Regions from separate parts of the Hathewaya limosa genome, predicted to be linked through region 2. Evidence: riboswitches for the same ligand, from Rfam matches in the RefSeq annotation. Region 2 holds a riboswitch; each other region holds the start of a gene.
What was found. Region 2 has a riboswitch for thiamine pyrophosphate ahead of tenA (thiaminase II). Riboswitches for the same ligand answer to the same signal wherever they lie in the genome.

Region 1: it holds a riboswitch for thiamine pyrophosphate, as region 2 does, so the genes downstream of both, thiD (bifunctional hydroxymethylpyrimidine kinase/phosphomethylpyrimidine kinase) here and tenA (thiaminase II) in region 2, are expected to answer to the same signal.
Region 3: it holds a riboswitch for thiamine pyrophosphate, as region 2 does, so the genes downstream of both, thiT (energy-coupled thiamine transporter ThiT) here and tenA (thiaminase II) in region 2, are expected to answer to the same signal.

Annotation. Positions count from the first base shown of each region.
Region 1 covers NZ_JAUSWN010000020.1:6,824-13,080, forward strand. The annotation lists gene thiE (thiamine phosphate synthase) at 1-255, opposite strand, end outside; gene thiM (hydroxyethylthiazole kinase) at 271-1,104, opposite strand; gene thiD (bifunctional hydroxymethylpyrimidine kinase/phosphomethylpyrimidine kinase) at 1,141-1,944, opposite strand; TPP riboswitch at 2,070-2,184, opposite strand; gene QOZ93_RS10980 (hypothetical protein) at 2,467-2,934, opposite strand; gene aroQ (type II 3-dehydroquinate dehydratase) at 3,023-3,457, opposite strand; gene QOZ93_RS10990 (shikimate kinase) at 3,459-3,959, opposite strand; gene aroE (shikimate dehydrogenase) at 3,981-4,790, opposite strand; gene QOZ93_RS11000 (hypothetical protein) at 4,887-6,146, opposite strand; gene QOZ93_RS11005 (chorismate mutase) at 6,223-6,257, opposite strand, start outside.
Region 2 covers NZ_JAUSWN010000019.1:51,709-57,965, reverse strand. The annotation lists tRNA gene QOZ93_RS10940 (tRNA-Met) at 83-158, opposite strand; gene QOZ93_RS10935 (DNA polymerase IV) at 406-1,377, shown strand; tRNA gene QOZ93_RS10930 (tRNA-Met) at 1,488-1,563, opposite strand; TPP riboswitch at 1,720-1,828, shown strand; gene tenA (thiaminase II) at 1,988-2,644, shown strand; gene thiT (energy-coupled thiamine transporter ThiT) at 2,675-3,256, shown strand; gene QOZ93_RS10915 (ABC transporter ATP-binding protein) at 3,473-4,258, shown strand; gene QOZ93_RS10910 (ABC transporter permease) at 4,261-5,922, shown strand; gene QOZ93_RS10905 (DUF1002 domain-containing protein) at 5,998-6,257, opposite strand, start outside.
Region 3 covers NZ_JAUSWN010000001.1:39,486-45,742, reverse strand. The annotation lists gene nrdD (anaerobic ribonucleoside-triphosphate reductase) at 1-631, opposite strand, end outside; gene QOZ93_RS00170 (ArsR/SmtB family transcription factor) at 1,001-1,378, shown strand; gene QOZ93_RS00165 (heavy metal translocating P-type ATPase) at 1,398-3,767, shown strand; TPP riboswitch at 3,846-3,934, shown strand; gene thiT (energy-coupled thiamine transporter ThiT) at 3,993-4,649, shown strand; gene QOZ93_RS00155 (Mrp/NBP35 family ATP-binding protein) at 4,714-5,571, opposite strand; gene QOZ93_RS00150 (YhfM domain-containing protein) at 5,598-6,257, opposite strand, start outside.

The DNA.
Region 1 (6,257 bases), on a different contig from region 2:
TCCATCTGCGTCTATTGCTTGTGCTATGTCTAATCGATCATTTATAATTAAAGGTATATTATATTTACGTGTAATTTCTTTTATATTTTTAGCAGTATTATAAAACTCTAAACTTGAACAATTTTTTTCCCTTAATTGAACCAAGGTAACTCCACCTAAAATAGCTTCTTCTACAGCATCTTCTAAGTTTCTATTTCCCAAAATTTCTCTATCCGTTACTAAATATAAAGTATAATCTATATTAGATTTTTTCATATACTCACCTTCTTCTTAATATATCTTTGCTTTATTTAAAAGTTCACTCTCTGTTAAATTATATATATTATCGAAAATTCTTATTCTAAAAGTTCCTATTCCGTCTCCATCTACTAAACTTTCAAAACTTTTTTCTCCAGCTATACCCATTGATACTAACCCACCTATTGCACCTATAAAACCATCTTTGAAAATAGAAGTATACGAAGCTATTAAAGAAGTACTCATACATCCTGTCCCTGTAACATTAGATAACATAGAATGTCCATTTTCTATAGAAACAATTCTTTTTCCATCAGAAATACAATCTATGGCTCCTGTTATTGCTACAACTGATTTTAATTTTAAAGCCAAATTTTTAGCTATTTTCTCTTTACCGTCTAAACTCTCCGTTGAATCAACACCTTTTATCCCTGATTTTATTCCCGATAATATTTTAATTTCTGACATATTGCCTCTAACCACAGTAAACTTAACATTTTCTAAAAGTTTCTTTGCAACTTCTAATCTATATTTTGTAGCCCCTACTCCTACTGGATCTAGGATTACTGGTATATTAAGTTCATTTGCTTTTTTTCCCGCTTTAATCATAGAATCAACAGTTCTTGTATTTAATGTACCTATATTTATAACTAAAGCTCCCGCTATTGATGTCATTTCTTCAACTTCATTTATATCATCTGCCATTACAGGAGATGCCCCTATGGCTAAAGTAATATTTGCACAATCATTCACTGTAACATAATTAGTTATATGATGAATTAGTGGTTTTTTTTCTCTTAAAGCAGTAAGTGTATCACAACAAGATTGTAGTATACTTCCATTTACTTCCCTATTCTCCTCTATCATTTAAATTTCCCCTCCTTACACCGAAAATTTATTTTATTAATCTATTAATCCTGAACTTTTATATAACTTATAAAAATGATTTGTAGGACCGACTCCATGTCCTATTGCAAAGGAATGTTCAATAGCCATTGTTATATACTCCTTAGCTTTTTGTACTGCTTCTTTTACATCATAACCATTTGCCAAATTTGAAGCTATAGCTGAAGATAATGTACATCCTGTTCCATGTGTATTTTTAGTATCTATTCTTGTACCCTTTAATAAATAAATTTCTTTTCCATCATATAAAACATCAGTAGCATCATTTTCTAAATGACCACCTTTAACTAAAACAGTTTTAGGTCCTTTACTATGTATTTCTTTAGCTGCTTCAATCATTTCATCCAATGTTGTTATTTTTCTCTCTAAGATAACTTCTGCTTCTGGTAAATTAGGTGTAACAATTGTAGCTATAGGAAGTAATTTTTTAATTAATGTGTCTTTTGATTCCGGTTTTAATAAGTCATATCCACTTTTAGAAATCATTACAGGATCTACAACAATGTTTTTTGCTCTATACTTTAAAAGACCTTCTGCAATTGCTTCTATAGTTTCTATCTTAGATACCATACCAATTTTTACTGCACTCACTTCTATATCTTCATATATGCAGCTTATTTGTTTTTCAATGATATCTCTTTCTATGTCTTGAACTGCTAGAACTCCCATAGTGTTTTGCGCAGTAACAGCTGTAATGACAGACATACCATAAACTCCATGCGCTGAAAAAGTTTTTAAATCCGCTTGAATACCTGCTCCCCCACAGCTATCTGATCCTGCAATAGTTAAAACATTTTTCATATCATTTCCTCCTAATTGTAAATATATTGTTACTCTAACTTTTTATTTTTTAATTTAAAATCAAAAATGCAAATCCAGTTTCGGATTTGCATTATCATAAACAAATATAATTTGTAACAAAAACAAATTAATTTATAAATATGTTTCCTACGCTGGCATTATCCAGATCAGGTCAAAGAGTCAAAGATTTTAAGGATCTTTATCTCAGCTAGCCATATTCTAGCACCCCTGTTTTATTTAACTTTGCTTCCATATTATCACAACCCATTTAGAGATTCAACTAATTATCTTAATAAAAGTTATCATTAATTACTATGATTTATATAATAACTTAATGTTTTAATAAAAATTTATCTATACTTTCTAAAATCTCTTCAGTTTTTTCTATAAATGAATAATGACCACATTTTTTAATATTTAACTCAATAATATAAAAATGCAAATCCACCTTATATGAATTTGCATTTTTATAACTATATATATTTCTAATTAAAAGTTATCTATATCTTTTATTTTTATATACTATCCAATTTTTCTTTCTAACTCTTTTTCTTTATTTTCTATATATAAGCATAAGTCTTTAAAATCTTGAATCCAATGAATTTTAGATAGTTCTCTTAGATCTATAATTAATCCTGTTTTTTTATGTTTAATAAATTCCATATTGTACAGTTCTGTTTCTATAAATCCTTCTCGAAGGGTATAAACACACGGAATAAACTTATCCCAATTATTTTCAAAATATTTAGTCTTAGCAAAACATAATCTATATATATGAAAAATCATACCTAGTACTGAACTTTTTACTGCAAATTTATGACTAAAATATTCTTGTGTAGGATATTTTTCTTGTACTTTTTCCCAATATATTCTCTCATTAGGGTGCAATCCATACTTATCTAAAATCTTACACTTTTCTTCTCCAAGTTCCTCTCTCATAACTTGTTCTCTAACTGAAGGTTCTAAGTTTATTAATTGATCTTTATGCATAAAATCCCCTCCTAAAGCTTTTATAATTTTATTTTAAACTTTAACAGTGGTATAATCTAATATTTATTATTTATAATTTATATTAAATCTATTTATTTTTTCTATAATATAGTGCTTCCATTGCTAACTTATATCCTAAAAAACCTAATCCTGAAATTTGTCCAACACAAGCAGGAGCTGTTACTGATTTATGTCTAAATTCTTCACGTTTATATATATTACTTAAATGAACTTCTATAGTATCAATATTTACAGACTTTAATGCATCAAATATAGCTATACTATAATGAGTATATGCACCTGGATTTATAATGATTCCATCAATATTTTCATAAGCTTCTTGTATAAAATTTATAATCTCTCCCTCTATATTACTTTGACGTATATCAATATCAATTCCAAGATTTTTAGCTTCGTTTTCTATAAAATTGCATAATTCTTCATAAGTTTCCTTGCCATAAACCCCCTTTTCTCTAATACCTAAAAAATTTAAATTTGGTCCATTAATAACTAAGATTCTCATTCTAAATTATTTCCTTTCTTTTAAGTAATTTAATAATATCTCCTAAAACTAAATCTATATGTTTATCATTTAATATCTCTACATCACAATACTTTTTATACAATGGTAACCTTTCTTCATATAGCCTATATAATTTTTCTTTTCCTTTTTTTAAAAGTGGACGACTTTCACAATCTATATCCTTTAAAATTTCTTCTATAGGCCTATTTATAAAAATGATTATAGAATTTTTTTTAAGTTGTAGTATATTCTCATATCTTTTTACAACTCCTCCACCTGTTGAAATTATAGTAGAATTAAATATACTTACTTCTTTCACCACATCAGTTTCTATATCTCTAAAATACTCTTCTCCATTATTAAAGATTTCTTTTATAGTTTTTTCTTGTTTATTTTCTATATATTCATCTAAATCAATAAATCTTAAATTTAATCTTCTAGATAAAAAAGAACCCAAGGTGCTTTTTCCACACCCTGGCATACCAATTAAAACAATATTCATATTCACACTTTACTCCATTACTTATTTTTGTATCATATATTCATAGATCTTATCTACAACCTCATAAGGAATTTCAATATCATTCCAAATTTCTTGTGCTCTAACAGCTTGAGCTACCAACATATACATACCATTTACACTTTTTAAACCTTGTTCCTTAGCTTCCTTTAAAAATAATGTTTCTAATGGATTATAAATTATATCTACAACAGCTTTGAATTTTTTTAAATATTTCTTATCCATTGGTGTAAACTCATTTTTAGGATACATACCAACTGGAGTACAATTTACTACAAGTTTACTCTCTTTTATTGTATCTAACTCCTTATAACTTATAATCTCATATTTAGGATATTTTTTTCTTGCTTCCTCAATATTTCTACTTACAAAAATAATATTTTTAATCCCATTATCCACAAGATATTGCACCACAGCCCTAGATGCTCCCCCTGTACCTAAAATTACTGCTTCTTCACCCTGAATATCTATGTCAAAATGTTTTAAAGTCATACCAAAACCATAATAATCCGTATTATACCCTATGGCTTTTCCTTTTTTTATATCAACTACATTTATAGCGCCAATATTTTTTGCTTCTATACTTATCTCATCTAAATATTTCATTATATCCACTTTATATGGAATCGTAACAGTAACCCCATTATAACCTAATGCTTTTAATCCAGGTACAACATCTATTAAAAGATCTTTCCTAACTTGAAAAACCCCAAACTGCCCTTTAATATTAATTGCTTCCAAAATTTTTTTGTGAATTTCTGGAGAATATGTATGTCCTAATTTTTCTCCAATTATACCATACAACTTTTCCATAAATATCATCTCCCTATATATATCGTGTATATTTTAAAATAATATGTTTTATTTTTTATGTATACTGTTGTAAGCTATTTTGTATATAAATATATATTAACTTAAAGCACAAATAATAGCCTCATTAATTTTTTCACGTCCAACCTTTTTTATTAATCTCTTATATTTTTTATTAACTTTTTTATTTAATTTTATTATATATTTACTTCTATATGGAAAATACTCTTCCATACATTTAAAATATTTTTTACTATAGAATTTTTTATTTTTACATACACAGAAAAAAAGCAAATTTAACATCTTTTTCTCTACAAAATCCTCTATCCATTCCATACCACTTAAGTCAAATTCATTTAATAAGCTCGATATAAAATTATTAAAATTAAACAAATTATTAGTTACACTATCTAGATTCCATCTTTCACCTACCCTTGATATAAGGGTATTATGATTATTTTTTATATCTACTTTAACATCTTGCAAATCATCACAAAGTTGCAGTAAAAATCCATATCCGTATAAAAAGAAGATTTGTTTTTCTGTTAGAAGTCCTTTAATCAGATATCCCGAAGCTAATACAGAAAATCCGCCCTTTTCAACTGAAATATCTAAAAGTTCTTTTTCATTTAATTTAATATTTTTCTTATGTTGGATTAAACTTCTTTCTTGTGCCTCCTGTATATCTACAAGACTTTCAAAAACCTGTAAATATTTATCCCTTTCAAATTGTCCTTCTATCATTTCTATAAGCTTAAAGATTTTATCATTGTTTTTATTTGTTTCAATGTGTAATTCACCTTTTAAACGCTTTTTTAAATCACAATTGAATTTATTCTTTTCGGTTCCAGAAATATTTAAATCATCTAAATAATTATCTGTATAAGGATATAACATACTATATGCAAATATAGATGGGGTAAACTCTATTTCTTCTTCTAACAAAAGTTGAATTAGACACATACTCCATACATTTCGCATAGCCTGTAATATATCTTCTATGCTTATTTCTTTATCAAATGTTCTTGCCTCCATAAAAAATGTTTCCGTAATATAAAAAAATTTATTTACAAACTCATCCATACTAGGTGGAAAGTCTTCTGAATAAGAAATAAAAAAACTTCTCTTTAAGACTTCTTTAATCTTTGTCTTCCATACCCCTTGCTCATTTATATCACTTGAAAATTCCTTTATTAACTTAAATATTTGATCTATACATTTATTTAATCTTTCTTCATTCTCTATTTTTTTATATAAACTAATCTTTTCCTTAAATTCAGGAAATTCATTACTTTCATCAATCCATATTCTAATAAAATCTTTCTTCAGTTTATCTTTATCTAAGCTGGTTATAACCATGATTCTACCCCTTATAGCTAACTTTTTAATATTTTAGTGTACAAGCAATACTAAATAGTGTATTATTTAGTATGCATTACTTATCTAGTACATTATCTTTTTGAAGTTGTC
Region 2 (6,257 bases):
GCACTATTTTTTAGTGCGACAGCCCCATTTTAAAATTGCAATAATTAAAAATAAAAAAACCATACTTTAATAGTATGGTTTTTGGTTGCGGGAGCAGGACTTGAACCTACGACCTTCGGGTTATGAGCCCGACGAGCTACCAGCTGCTCCATCCCGCGTCATTATTAAAATTATTAATTTCAAACAACTTATATATTTATAATACTCTATATAGTGATTCAAGTCAAGTAAAATTAAAAAATAATTATTTCGATATGAATTAAAGGAAGCCAAAAGACCTCCTTTAATAATTGTAATGCTAAATATTTTTAATACTCATACTGATATTAAAAATATTTAGCATTTTTTAAAATAGAGAATATAATAATATTTAAAGAGTATTTAAGAGAAAGGATTGCCAAAGGTATGGAAAGAAAAATACTTCATGTAGATATGGATGCATTTTTTGCTTCTGTAGAAATAAAAGATAATCCCAAATTAAAAGGAAAGCCTGTTATTGTAGGTGGAATTAGTGAAAGAGGAGTAGTTGCAACTTGTTCTTATGAGGCAAGGGCTTATGGAATAAGGAGTGCTATGCCTGTCTATATAGCTAAAGCAAAATGCTCCAAGGCAATTTTTTTGCCTGTTAGAATGTATAGATATAAAGAAATTTCATCTAAAATATTTGATATATTTTATTCCGTAACTCCTTATGTAGAACCTGTAAGTATAGATGAAGCTTATTTGGATATAACTCATTTAAATAAAGATCCCATTAAAATAGCCCTTCTTATAAAAGAAAATGTTTTAAAAGAATTAGGACTTACACTATCCATTGGTATATCTTATAATAAATTTTTAGCAAAACTTGCATCAGATTGGAATAAACCAAATGGTATTAAAGTAATAACGAAGGAAATGGTACCCAAAGTACTTTTTCCACTTTCAATAAATAAGGTTCATGGACTTGGAAAAAAATCTGTTAAAAAACTTAATAATATAGGTGTTTTTAATATTGAAGAGTTATATGCATTATCAAAAGATTTTATTATTAATTACTTTGGAAAATCTGGATTGGAGATATATGATAGAATACGTGGAATAGATAATAGAAAGGTAAATACTTTTAGAGAGAGAAAATCTATAGGAAGGGAAATAACTTTAAAAAAAGATACAAAAAATAAACAACAATTAAAATGGTATATAGAAAATTTTGCTGAGTTTATAGAAAATACATTGGAAAAGGAAAATATGCAAGGAAAAACTATAACTATAAAATTAAAAACCACTTCTTTTGAAACTCATACTAAAAGTAAAACATTATTAAAATACATATGTAAAAGTAGAGAAATACAGGAATATGGGAATGAGATGTTAAATGAAATAGAATTGGAATAACTATATCATCTTTAGAACATAAAAAAGAAGAACAATTAAGTTTATTTTAAACTCAAGGAAATTTAATATGGATTCAAAATAAAAAAACCATACTTTAATAGTATGGTTTTTGGTTGCGGGAACAGGACTTGAACCTACGACCTTCGGGTTATGAGCCCGACGAGCTACCAACTGCTCCATCCCGCGTCATTATTAACTTTATAGTTCCAACTAACTTATGAACTAATTATAACCTATATATTAAAATAAGTCAAATAAAAAGAAAATTTATTAAAAGATTTAAAAGGTAAAAAAATATATAGATTTTATGTTTTAAATCTTTTATAATAACTACATAAATAAATATCTAGCTAGGGGTGCCGATTTTCATTAGGCTGAGAGATAGTAAAACTATTAACCCTTTTAACCTGATTTGGATAATACCAGCGTAGGAAAGCTTATTAATATAATACTAAGAGAAATTGTATATTCATATAATTTATTTTTATTAGTATTTTTATGTGTAATTAAAAGTTATGTTCCTAAATGGACATAACTTTTTTATTTTAAGATTTTTTTAAAATAAGTTTTTTCATTGTTGGAGCAGATATTAAAGAAAGGTGAAGTAATTATGAAATTTACACAGTATTTGTTTCAAAAATCAGAAAAAATATGGGAGGAGTATTTAAATCATCCCTTTATAAAAGAGTTAGCAGAAGGGTGTTTACCAAGAGAAAAGTTTCAATACTATCTTATTCAAGATTATTTATATCTTAAAGAATACTCTAAATCATTTTGTGTCGGAATTATAAAGGCTTCAACTATGGAAGAAATGAAATTTTTTTATAATTCCATAAAGGGAACTATGAATGATGAGACAGAAGTGCATATTAAATACTTAAAGAATTTTGGATTTGAACCATGGCAAGTTGAGAAGATGGAATCAAACATAGTTAATACTAGTTATACAAGCTATATGTTATCCAAATCATTAGAGGGAAATATAAGAAAATGCGCTATTGCTACATTGCCTTGTACATGGAGTTATAATTATATAGGAAAATATATTCAAAAAATTTATAAAGAAAAATTAGATAATAATTTTTATAAACCTTGGATAGATTCATATGCATCAAAAGAGTTTACTGATTTCACAAATGAATGGTTAGATTATGTAGATAAAATTTGCACTGATATAACTGAAGATGAAAAAAAAGAATTATTAAATATTTTTATAACATCTAGTAAATATGAAAAACAATTTTGGGATATGGCTTATAATAAATAAGACATTTAGAGTAATTAGGGAGAACAAAAGATGATTAATATTATTGGTTTGATAATATCTATAGGATTATTAGGAATTTATATAATAAATTTAATAAAATATAAATTTACAACTAATATGATAGTAAAAATAGGGGTAATTAGTTCTCTATCTTTTGTATTATATTTAATTCACTTTATAAGATATCCTCAGGGCGGGGGAATAACGTTGTTTTCTATGCTTCCTGTAATGATTCTTTCAATATTATATGGAAATATACCAGGAGTTACAGGTGGTTTAATTTTTGGATTACTTAAGTTGTTAAATGGAGCAGTTATAGTACATCCATTACAATTTTTGTTGGATTATATTTTAGGAACAATGGCATTAGGGGTAGCAGGAACTTTTGGAAAAGACAAAAAGTATAACATTATATTAGGAAGTTTATTTGCTACAGGATTAAGTCTTTTGTCCTCTGTAATATCTGGAGTATTATTTTTCGGGCAATATGCTCCAAAAGGAATGAATGTTTGGTTATACTCTATCATATATAACGGATCTAGTGCAGGAGTAGAGGCAGTATTAACTACAATACTTATAGCAATAATACCTATAAAAAAGTTTATAAAATAAATAATTGTATAAAGTTTATTTGTTATGATGTACATAAAGTTATAAATATATAGAAAGAGTAAGAAGTTAATTTTCTTATTCTTACTATATATTTTTTATTTTATGGCCAATATTATTTCAATAACTTATATGTAAAGTAATGTAGACAGAAATAATATATAATGTTAAAATATTCATAAAAAATTAACAGAATAATAATGGGGGAACAAATATATGATGGAAGAGGATGTAATAATAAAGATTCGAGATCTTTATATGATTTTTGGTACGAAACAAGTATTAAAAGGAATCAATCTAGATATTCATAAAGGGGAAATTATAGGATATATTGGTCCTAATGGGGCAGGAAAAAGTACAACAGTTAAAATAATGTTAGGACTTTTAAGAGATTATAAAGGAAGTGTTGAAATTTTTGGTGAAGATATTTTAAAAGGAAATGGAGAATATAAAAAACATATAGGATATGTACCTGAACTCTCAGAGTTATATGACAGCTTAACTGGTAAAGAATATCTTACATTTGTAGGAGAGTTATATGGTATAGAATATAATACAGCATTATATAAAAGTAGACAACTTATGAAAATATTAGGAATGGATAATGCTTTTAATTCTAGAATTTTAACATACTCTAAAGGTATGAGACAAAAAATATTACTAATAGCAAGTCTAATACATGATCCAGATATATTATTTTTAGATGAACCTTTAAGTGGATTGGATGCAAATAGTGTAATGATAATAAAAGAGATATTAGCTAATTTAGCAGCACAGGGGAAAACAATATTTTATTCATCACATATAATGGATGTGGTTGAGAAAATAAGCAGTAGGATATTACTTTTAAATAATGGTGTAATAGCAGCAGATGGAACTTTTGAAGAACTTAAGGAAAAATCTCATGAAGGATCATTAGAAAGTATATTTAATGAATTTACAGGTTTTACTGAACATAAAGAGATAGCAGAACAATTTACTTCTATTATACAAGGAGTGAATTAGATATGAAGGAATTTAAGAGTTTAAAGTTTATAGACAAGTTTAAAAGTGTTTATACTAAGTTTGGTGTAGATTATGATATTATGAGGTCTATTGTAAAAATTAAATTAACTATGGACAGAAGAAAGGTTCCAACAGTTTTTAATAGGCAAAAAAATAGTGATAAAGAAGAAAGTAAAATGGAATCTTCTATAGTTCTAAATGGTTTTATGGGGATTATCTTAGCCTTATTTATAGGATTTAAAATTAATATATTATGGCAGATGACTGTTTATTTTTTTATGCTTATGTTTTTTGTTCTAACAATATTTATGTCGGATTTTTCAACAGTTCTTTTAGATGTTCGTGATAAAATCTTAATAGGAACTAGAGGTGTAGATTCTAGGACATTAAATGCAGCTAAATTAACTCATATACTTATATATATGTTTAGTTTAACATTATCTCTTACAGGAGTTTCTATATTAGTTTCATTAAGATATGGTGTGTTTTTTACCTTAGTATTTTTACTAGAGATAATATGTATAGATATATTTATGATAATAATAACTACTTTTGTTTATTTCTTAGTTTTAAAGTTTTTTGATGGAGAGAAACTAAAAGACATGATAAACTTTGTACAAATTATTTTAAGTATATTTATAACACTTTTTAGTCAATTGGCAGGTAGAATTTTTGATGTTGTAGATATACAAGTTAATTTTACAAGTAAGTTATGGCATTACTTTGTAATTCCAATGTGGTTTGCATCACCGCTTACAATGATTGAATCAGGAGAAATTAAAGGATATTTAATAGCACATACATTATTGGCAATAATTATACCTATAGTTTCAATTATTATATATTGGCAACTGACACCTAAGTTTGAAGAATATCTAGAAAAATTAAACAATAATACATGCAAAAGTAAAAAAGAAAAAGAGAAATTTTCATTTAGAATAAGTAGAATAATATGTAGAAATAGACAGGAGAGAATATTTTTTAATTTTTCTTATAATTTATTTAGTAGTGAAAGAGAAATTAAATTTAGAATATATCCTAGTCTGGGTTTAGCTTTAGCTTTTCCATTAATAATGATCTTTCCAGCAAGTCATGAGAATATGGTTAAAGGCTTTGCACAATGGAAAACATCTATGAATAATTCAAAGACTTATTTATTGATTTATTTTGCTGTAATGTTGTTATGTACAGTTGCTACAAACATAAAATATTCGCAAAAATTTCAAGGTTCATGGGTTTATATAACTTCTCCAGTAGATGAAATTTCAAATATCTTCAAAGGTTGTTTCAAAGCTATATTTTATAAGTTTATATTTCCTATATTTATTTTACTTAGTATTTTGTGGGTATTTATTTTTGGGATAAAGGTTATTCCTCAATTAATAATAGTGTTCTTAGTAATTATTATATTAAATCTTTTCTCCTTTTATCTAATGGATAAGGCGTTGCCTTTTTCCGAAAGTGATAAAAGTATTAAGGCAGAAGGAGATGTGGCGCCTTATTTATTAGGAAGCATATTAACAGGTATTTTTGGAGGAGTTCATGCTGTATTTATATTTTTTTGGCCCATAGGTGTGTATATATATGGAGCAGTATTAATTTTAATAATTATTTTATCATGGAGAAAAATTTTTAATATACCTTTGGAGAAATTAATGAAATAAAATAAATAAAATTTTATAAATTACTTAAATAAAAAATATCTCTAGGAAATAATGACATTTCCTAGAGATATTTTTTTATTGAGCAGTACTAGTATTATTTGAATTATCTTGTGAAGATGTTGAAGTAGAAGTACTAGATTGTTTTTCTTTATTTGATTGTGGAGTACTTAAATTATTGGCAGAAGGTGATTTATTTCCATCTTCTGTTTTAGGAGAATCGCTATCTTTTTTAGTATCATCTGAACTACTAAAAAGATTTTTTATTGCATTCCAAATATCCACGAAAAATTGTTTTATTTTTGCCCAAAAACCTTTTGCTTCTTCACTTGTAAAAG
Region 3 (6,257 bases), on a different contig from region 2:
TTTGGGTAGACTGTAAAAGAATACATGAAAGTTCAGCTGCTGACTCTATTCTCTTCGGTCTATTAATCGTTCCATAGCCAGTATTAAACCCTCTTTCCAAAATTTCTTTAGTCGGAATGTGTAGACAGTTAACTGTAAGATTATACGAATCTAAATCATGATAATATAAATCTCCGTTTTCATGCAATTTAGCCATTTTTTTAGGCATCATAGCTAAGTTATGCCACTTATTAGACTCGGAAGCTATTCTAAGAAGCTTAGAACTAAAATTATTTCCAACATTAGCGTTATCTCTATCTGTTTCTACCCCAATCTTATCAATTGCTTTCATAAGATCAGATTTTATTTCTCTTATTCTATTTCTTTCTCTTCTATAATTAGAGTATGCTACTCCTATTTCTCTATGTCCATTACTTAAAAGCATGTCTTCAACTTCATTTTGAATATCTTCAACACTTAATTCTTCTCTCTCTAAAGCTTCTAACTTCTTTAAAGCTCTCTCCTTCAGTTTATTTATTTCCTCTTCACCGATTATGTACCCAATTTCATCCGCTGCACCTTTGATTGCCTTAAAGACTTTGGAGGAATCAAATCGAACTCTTCGTCCATCACGCTTTACAACATATAGCATATTTTTTAGCCTCCTTATACAATATATTGTTTGCCATACTCGGATTATTATACTATTTTAATCTCTTATAATCAATTTTAATTTAATCTTTAAATCCTACACTACGTTTAATTTTAATAAATTTTCTCTTGTTTTATTCTGTTTTTATTCATGTAATGTATTTTATTATGGTAAATTATGCATACATAGGCATTTAGCCTACTTTCACTTTTTTTACCTAAAATTCAAAAAAATCTTTAAAAAATTTTTTAATTATTTTTTATTTTTTGTGTACGCATATTGATTTTAATTCCATATAATGATAGTATAATATAAACATATGAATATATGATCATATGTTTATATTATACTTATAAAGGAGATGACTTAATGAAAAAAAGTAATACCTCTAACTCAAATATAGATTTTTGTGAATGTAAAACTCTTCATCAAGATATAATAAATAAAGTTAATACTGAAATGTTAGATGAAGATACTCTACAAGATGTTTCAGATTTATTTAAAGTCTTTTCTGACTCTACAAGAATAAAAATAATTTTTGCACTATTTAAATCTGAAATGTGTGTTTGTGATATAGCAGCTTTACTTCAAATGAATCAGTCTGCTATTTCTCATCAATTAAGAGTTTTAAAACAATCCAGACTTGTTAAATACAGAAAAGAAGGAAAATCGGTTTATTATTCTCTTGATGATGATCACATAAAACAAATATTTCATATGGCCTTAGATCATATAAATGAAATTTAGTTAATTATGAGGTGATATAATGAATAAAGAAAATATTCTAATATTAAAAGGTTTGGATTGTCCAAACTGTGCAGCTAAAATTGAATCTAAAATAAAAAGTTTAGCCAATATCCAAGAATGTACTTTGAATTTTTCAACTTTAACACTTTCTTATATACTAAAGGATGAATCTATAAAAGAAGAAACGTATGCAGAAATTAAATCTATAATTCATAAATTAGAACCTGATGTAGAAATTATGTCAAAGAATAAACCATGTAGCTCTACTGCTACAGTAGAACTTATCTTAGAAGGACTTCATTGTGCCAATTGTGCTGCTAAGATTGAAAATAAGGTTAATGAACTTCCTAATGTTCATAAAGCTATTTTTAATTTTTCCACTTCAATTTTAACTCTTGAGATAAATAATAAGACTTCTAAAAATGATATTTTTACTGAAGTTAAAAACATTGTTAATAAAACTGAACCTGATGTAGTTGTAAAATTTAAGAAATCAAATAACTCATCAAATAAATCAAATACTGAACAAGAATCTCCATTATCTTTAATAAACAAAAAAGATTTTATTAGAATTGGTATTGGTACTATATTATTTTTAGTTGCTCTTATAGGTAAATTTACCTTTTATACAGAATTAACTCTTTTTATAATAAGTTATTTAAGTATAGGTGGAAAAGTCTTAATTAAAGCTTTAAAGAACTTTAAAACTGGGGAAATTTTTGATGAAAACTTTTTAATGGTTATAGCAACTTTAGGTGCTTTCGCTATTAAGGAATTTCCTGAAGCTGTGGCTGTTATGCTATTTTACGAAGTTGGCGAAACTTTCCAAAATATAGCCGTTAATCGTTCAAGAAAATCAATTGCTGACTTAATGGATATAAAACCTGATAAGGCTAACTTAAAAGTTGGTGACTCTATAGAAGAAGTATCTCCTGACGATGTTTCTATAAATGATATTATACTTGTTAAACCTTTTGAAAAAGTACCACTTGATGGTATAGTAATCGAAGGTGAATCCTCTGTTGATACTTCTGCCTTAACAGGAGAATCTTTACCAAGAAATATAAAAGTTAAAGATGAAGTGTTAAGTGGATTTATAAACCAAAATGGAATGCTTTATGTAAAGGTTACAAAATCATTTTCACAATCTACAGTTTCTAAAATTTTGGATTTAGTTCAAAATGCAGGCTCAAAAAAAGCCGAAGCTGAAAAATTTATTACTAAATTTGCAAAGGTATATACTCCTTTAGTAGTTATTTGCGCTATTGCACTTACATTTATACCTCCAATGTTTATAAAAGATTCAGTTCTATCAGACTGGGTTAGAAGATCTCTTATATTCCTTGTAGTCTCTTGTCCTTGTGCATTAGTAATTTCTATACCACTTGGTTTCTTTGGTGGAATCGGTGCTGCATCTAAAAAAGGTGTCTTAATAAAAGGAAGTAATTATTTAGAAGCTCTAAACTCTGTAGATACTATTGTATTTGACAAAACTGGTACACTAACTAAAGGTATTTTTGAAGTTACAGAATTAAATACTACAAATTCAGCTTCGGAAGAAGAATTATTAAGATATGCAGCAATTTGTGAAAGTTATTCCTCTCATCCTATAGCTAAGTCTATAATTTCTGCATATAACAAACCAATAGATAAAAACATGCTAAAAAATTATGAAGAAATAGCTGGACATGGCACAAAAGTAGATTTCGAGAAAAACACAATTTTAGTAGGAAACTCTAAATTAATGGATAAATTTGAAATTACTTTTAAAAAATGCGAAAGTACAGGAACTGTAGTATATATTGCAGTAAATAATCAATTTATAGGTAGTATTGTTATTTCTGACAAAATTAAACAAGATTCTGTAGAAGCTATTAATCAATTAAAATCTAGTGGAATAAATAATACAATTATGTTAACTGGTGATAATAAAATTACAGCTGAAAAAGTAGCAAAGGAATTAAAATTAGATACATTTTATGCGGAACTGTTACCACAAGAAAAGGTAAAAATATTTGAAGAAATTTTACAAGGTAAAAAAGGTAAATCTAAAGTGGCCTTTGTTGGAGATGGAATAAATGATGCACCTGTTTTGGCCAGAGCTGACATTGGTATAGCAATGGGTGGTCTTGGTTCTGATGCGGCAATAGAAGCCGCTGATATGGTTATAATGAATGATGAGCCTTCAAGAATATTTGATGCTCTTAAAATATCTAAATTCACCCGTAAAATTGTTACACAAAATATAATTTTAGCTCTTGGAATAAAACTTTTAGTTCTTATATTAGCAGCATTGGGTCTTGCTAATATGTGGGAAGCAGTTTTTGCAGATGTAGGTGTAGCTCTATTAGCTATACTAAATTCTATGAGAATTTTAAAACTAAAATAATTATATATACGTTGTAAATTATTACAATATAAACTATAATATACATGCAGTATTTAATAAGCACTTTTAAAATTAAATTTTTTGTGCTAGGGGTGTCAATTAGACTGAGAAATACCCTCGAACCTGATCTGGTTAATCCCAGCGTAGGAAAGCATAATATCTTATATGTATATTATATGAGTATTTCTTATACCTCCTGCACATTATTTTAAGGAGGTTTTTTATATGCCAAAAGAACTATTTTCCGTTCCAAACATATTATCTGTTTTAATTGTTCTAGTTCTTTTACTTTTATTTATTAGAATAAAAAAAGTAAAATTAACTACCTCTTCAATAGTAACTATTGGACTTACCATTGCTATAGCTACAGTGCTAGGTCAATTTAGATTATTTAAAATGCCCCAAGGTGGAAGTGTTACACCTGGTAGTTTAATTCCAATTCTTTTATTGTCTTTTATCTATGGACCTGAAATTGGAATGTTAGGAGGTTTTATTTTAGGTATACTAAATTTATTTTTAGGAGGATATGTTGTACATCCTATTCAATTATTATTAGACTATCCACTAGCCTTTATGATGATTGGTATAGGCGGATTTATTAAACCTAATTATAGTAAAGATACTCCCATACAATCTCATATAAAAATAAGCTTAGGTATATTAATAGCTATTTTAGGTAGATTATTATGTCATTTCTTATCCGGTATAATTTTCTTCTCTGAATACGCTAAGGGACAAAATCCATATATTTATTCATTAGTTTATAACATTTCATTTTTAAGCATAGAATTTATTATTTCCTGCATTATAATTAATCTATTACCAATTAAAAATTTAATTAGTAATTTTAATTCAGTAAATAAAAATAAAGCTAGAATTTAAATATAAAAGGGGCTGTCGCACTATTTTTTAGTGCGACAGCCCCTTTTATATTTAATCTAATTTACTATTTATTCATTGAATATTGAAGTTTAAAATTTTTAAGAAACATATTATAATCTTCTTCTTCATTTATAAATTTCTCTATAGTTCTTTTTTCCATATGCTCTACTAAATCTTTATTTATAGGCATTTCAGCAAGCAATGGTAGCCCCAATTCTTTAGCCCCTTCTTCCGCTGATTTATTAGAAAATACTTTAATTTTCTCACCACATTTACATTTAACATAACTCATATTTTCTACAACACCAAATACATTAATATCTAATTTCTTTGCCATTCTAATAACTTTAGTTACAATCATTGATACCATATCTTGAGGCGTTGAAACAACAATAACACCATTCAAAGGTAAACTTTGCATTACTGTTAATGCTACATCTCCTGTACCAGGTGGCATATCAATTAAAAGATAATCTAATTCACCCCAAACTGTGTCCGTAAACATTTGATTTAAAACTCCATTTATAACAGGGCCTCTCCAAATAACAGGATCTCCTTCATTCTCTGTAAGAAGATTTAAGGAATTAACCTTGATTCCTCCTTCAGTTTCTACTGGAATAAACTTAAAAGAATTTTCTTCTCCTGTTGCTTCAATAGAAGACCTTTTATTGTTAATACCAAAAAATCTTGGCATAGATGGTCCTGTAATATCTGCATCCAAAACCCCTACACTATATCCTTCATTTTTAAGCTTAGTAGCTAATATACCTGTAACTGTAGATTTACCAACTCCGCCTTTCCCACTGATTATCCCTATAACATTTTTAATTTTTCCAAATTTAGGCATTATAAAATTACAGCCTTTATTTTCACTTGCCTTTGAACAATTATCTTTATTTTTGCAACCTTCACAACTGCTCATTACATATCCCCTCCTAAGTTGTTTTATTAAAACCCTTGTGGTTTCTTTTCTTCAATTTTTATTGTCCAATTCTTATTTTCATAAGTAGACCATATATAATAGGATTTTTTCTTATTAGTTTTATTATCTATAAAACTAATAATTGATTTATATACTATACTTTTATATCCTTCAGTTTGTACATCAATTGTAAAATCAGATTTTAAGGTATCATCCTTTATCTTAACATTAGGATAGTCCTCAGCTAAGTCACTCTTAAATTCCTCAATGTCCAAGGATAGTAAAAATTTTTGTACATCAAAATCATCTTTTATACTGATAGCAAATTCTTTGTCTATTAACTTTGTATCCTTACTATCTTTAAAAAACCTTTTTATGCATTGTGAAATAGATTCATAATATACATCTTTAAACTTTCTTGGTTTTCTAATATTCTCAAAGTCACCTAATATATCATTATCTAATCTAGAAGAAACAACATATATATTCTTCCCATCTTCACTATATAAATTTCCCCCATCTTGTTTATCTAATCCTGCTATATAATAAAATTTGCGTACTTTTCCTCCACGTTCATGAACTTCAAATATATAATCTGGATCTAATTTAGATTTAACTTCCACTTTTTTCCCTGATGTCAAAATACTGTACGCTTCTTTTATAACCTCTTCATTGGTTACTACAAA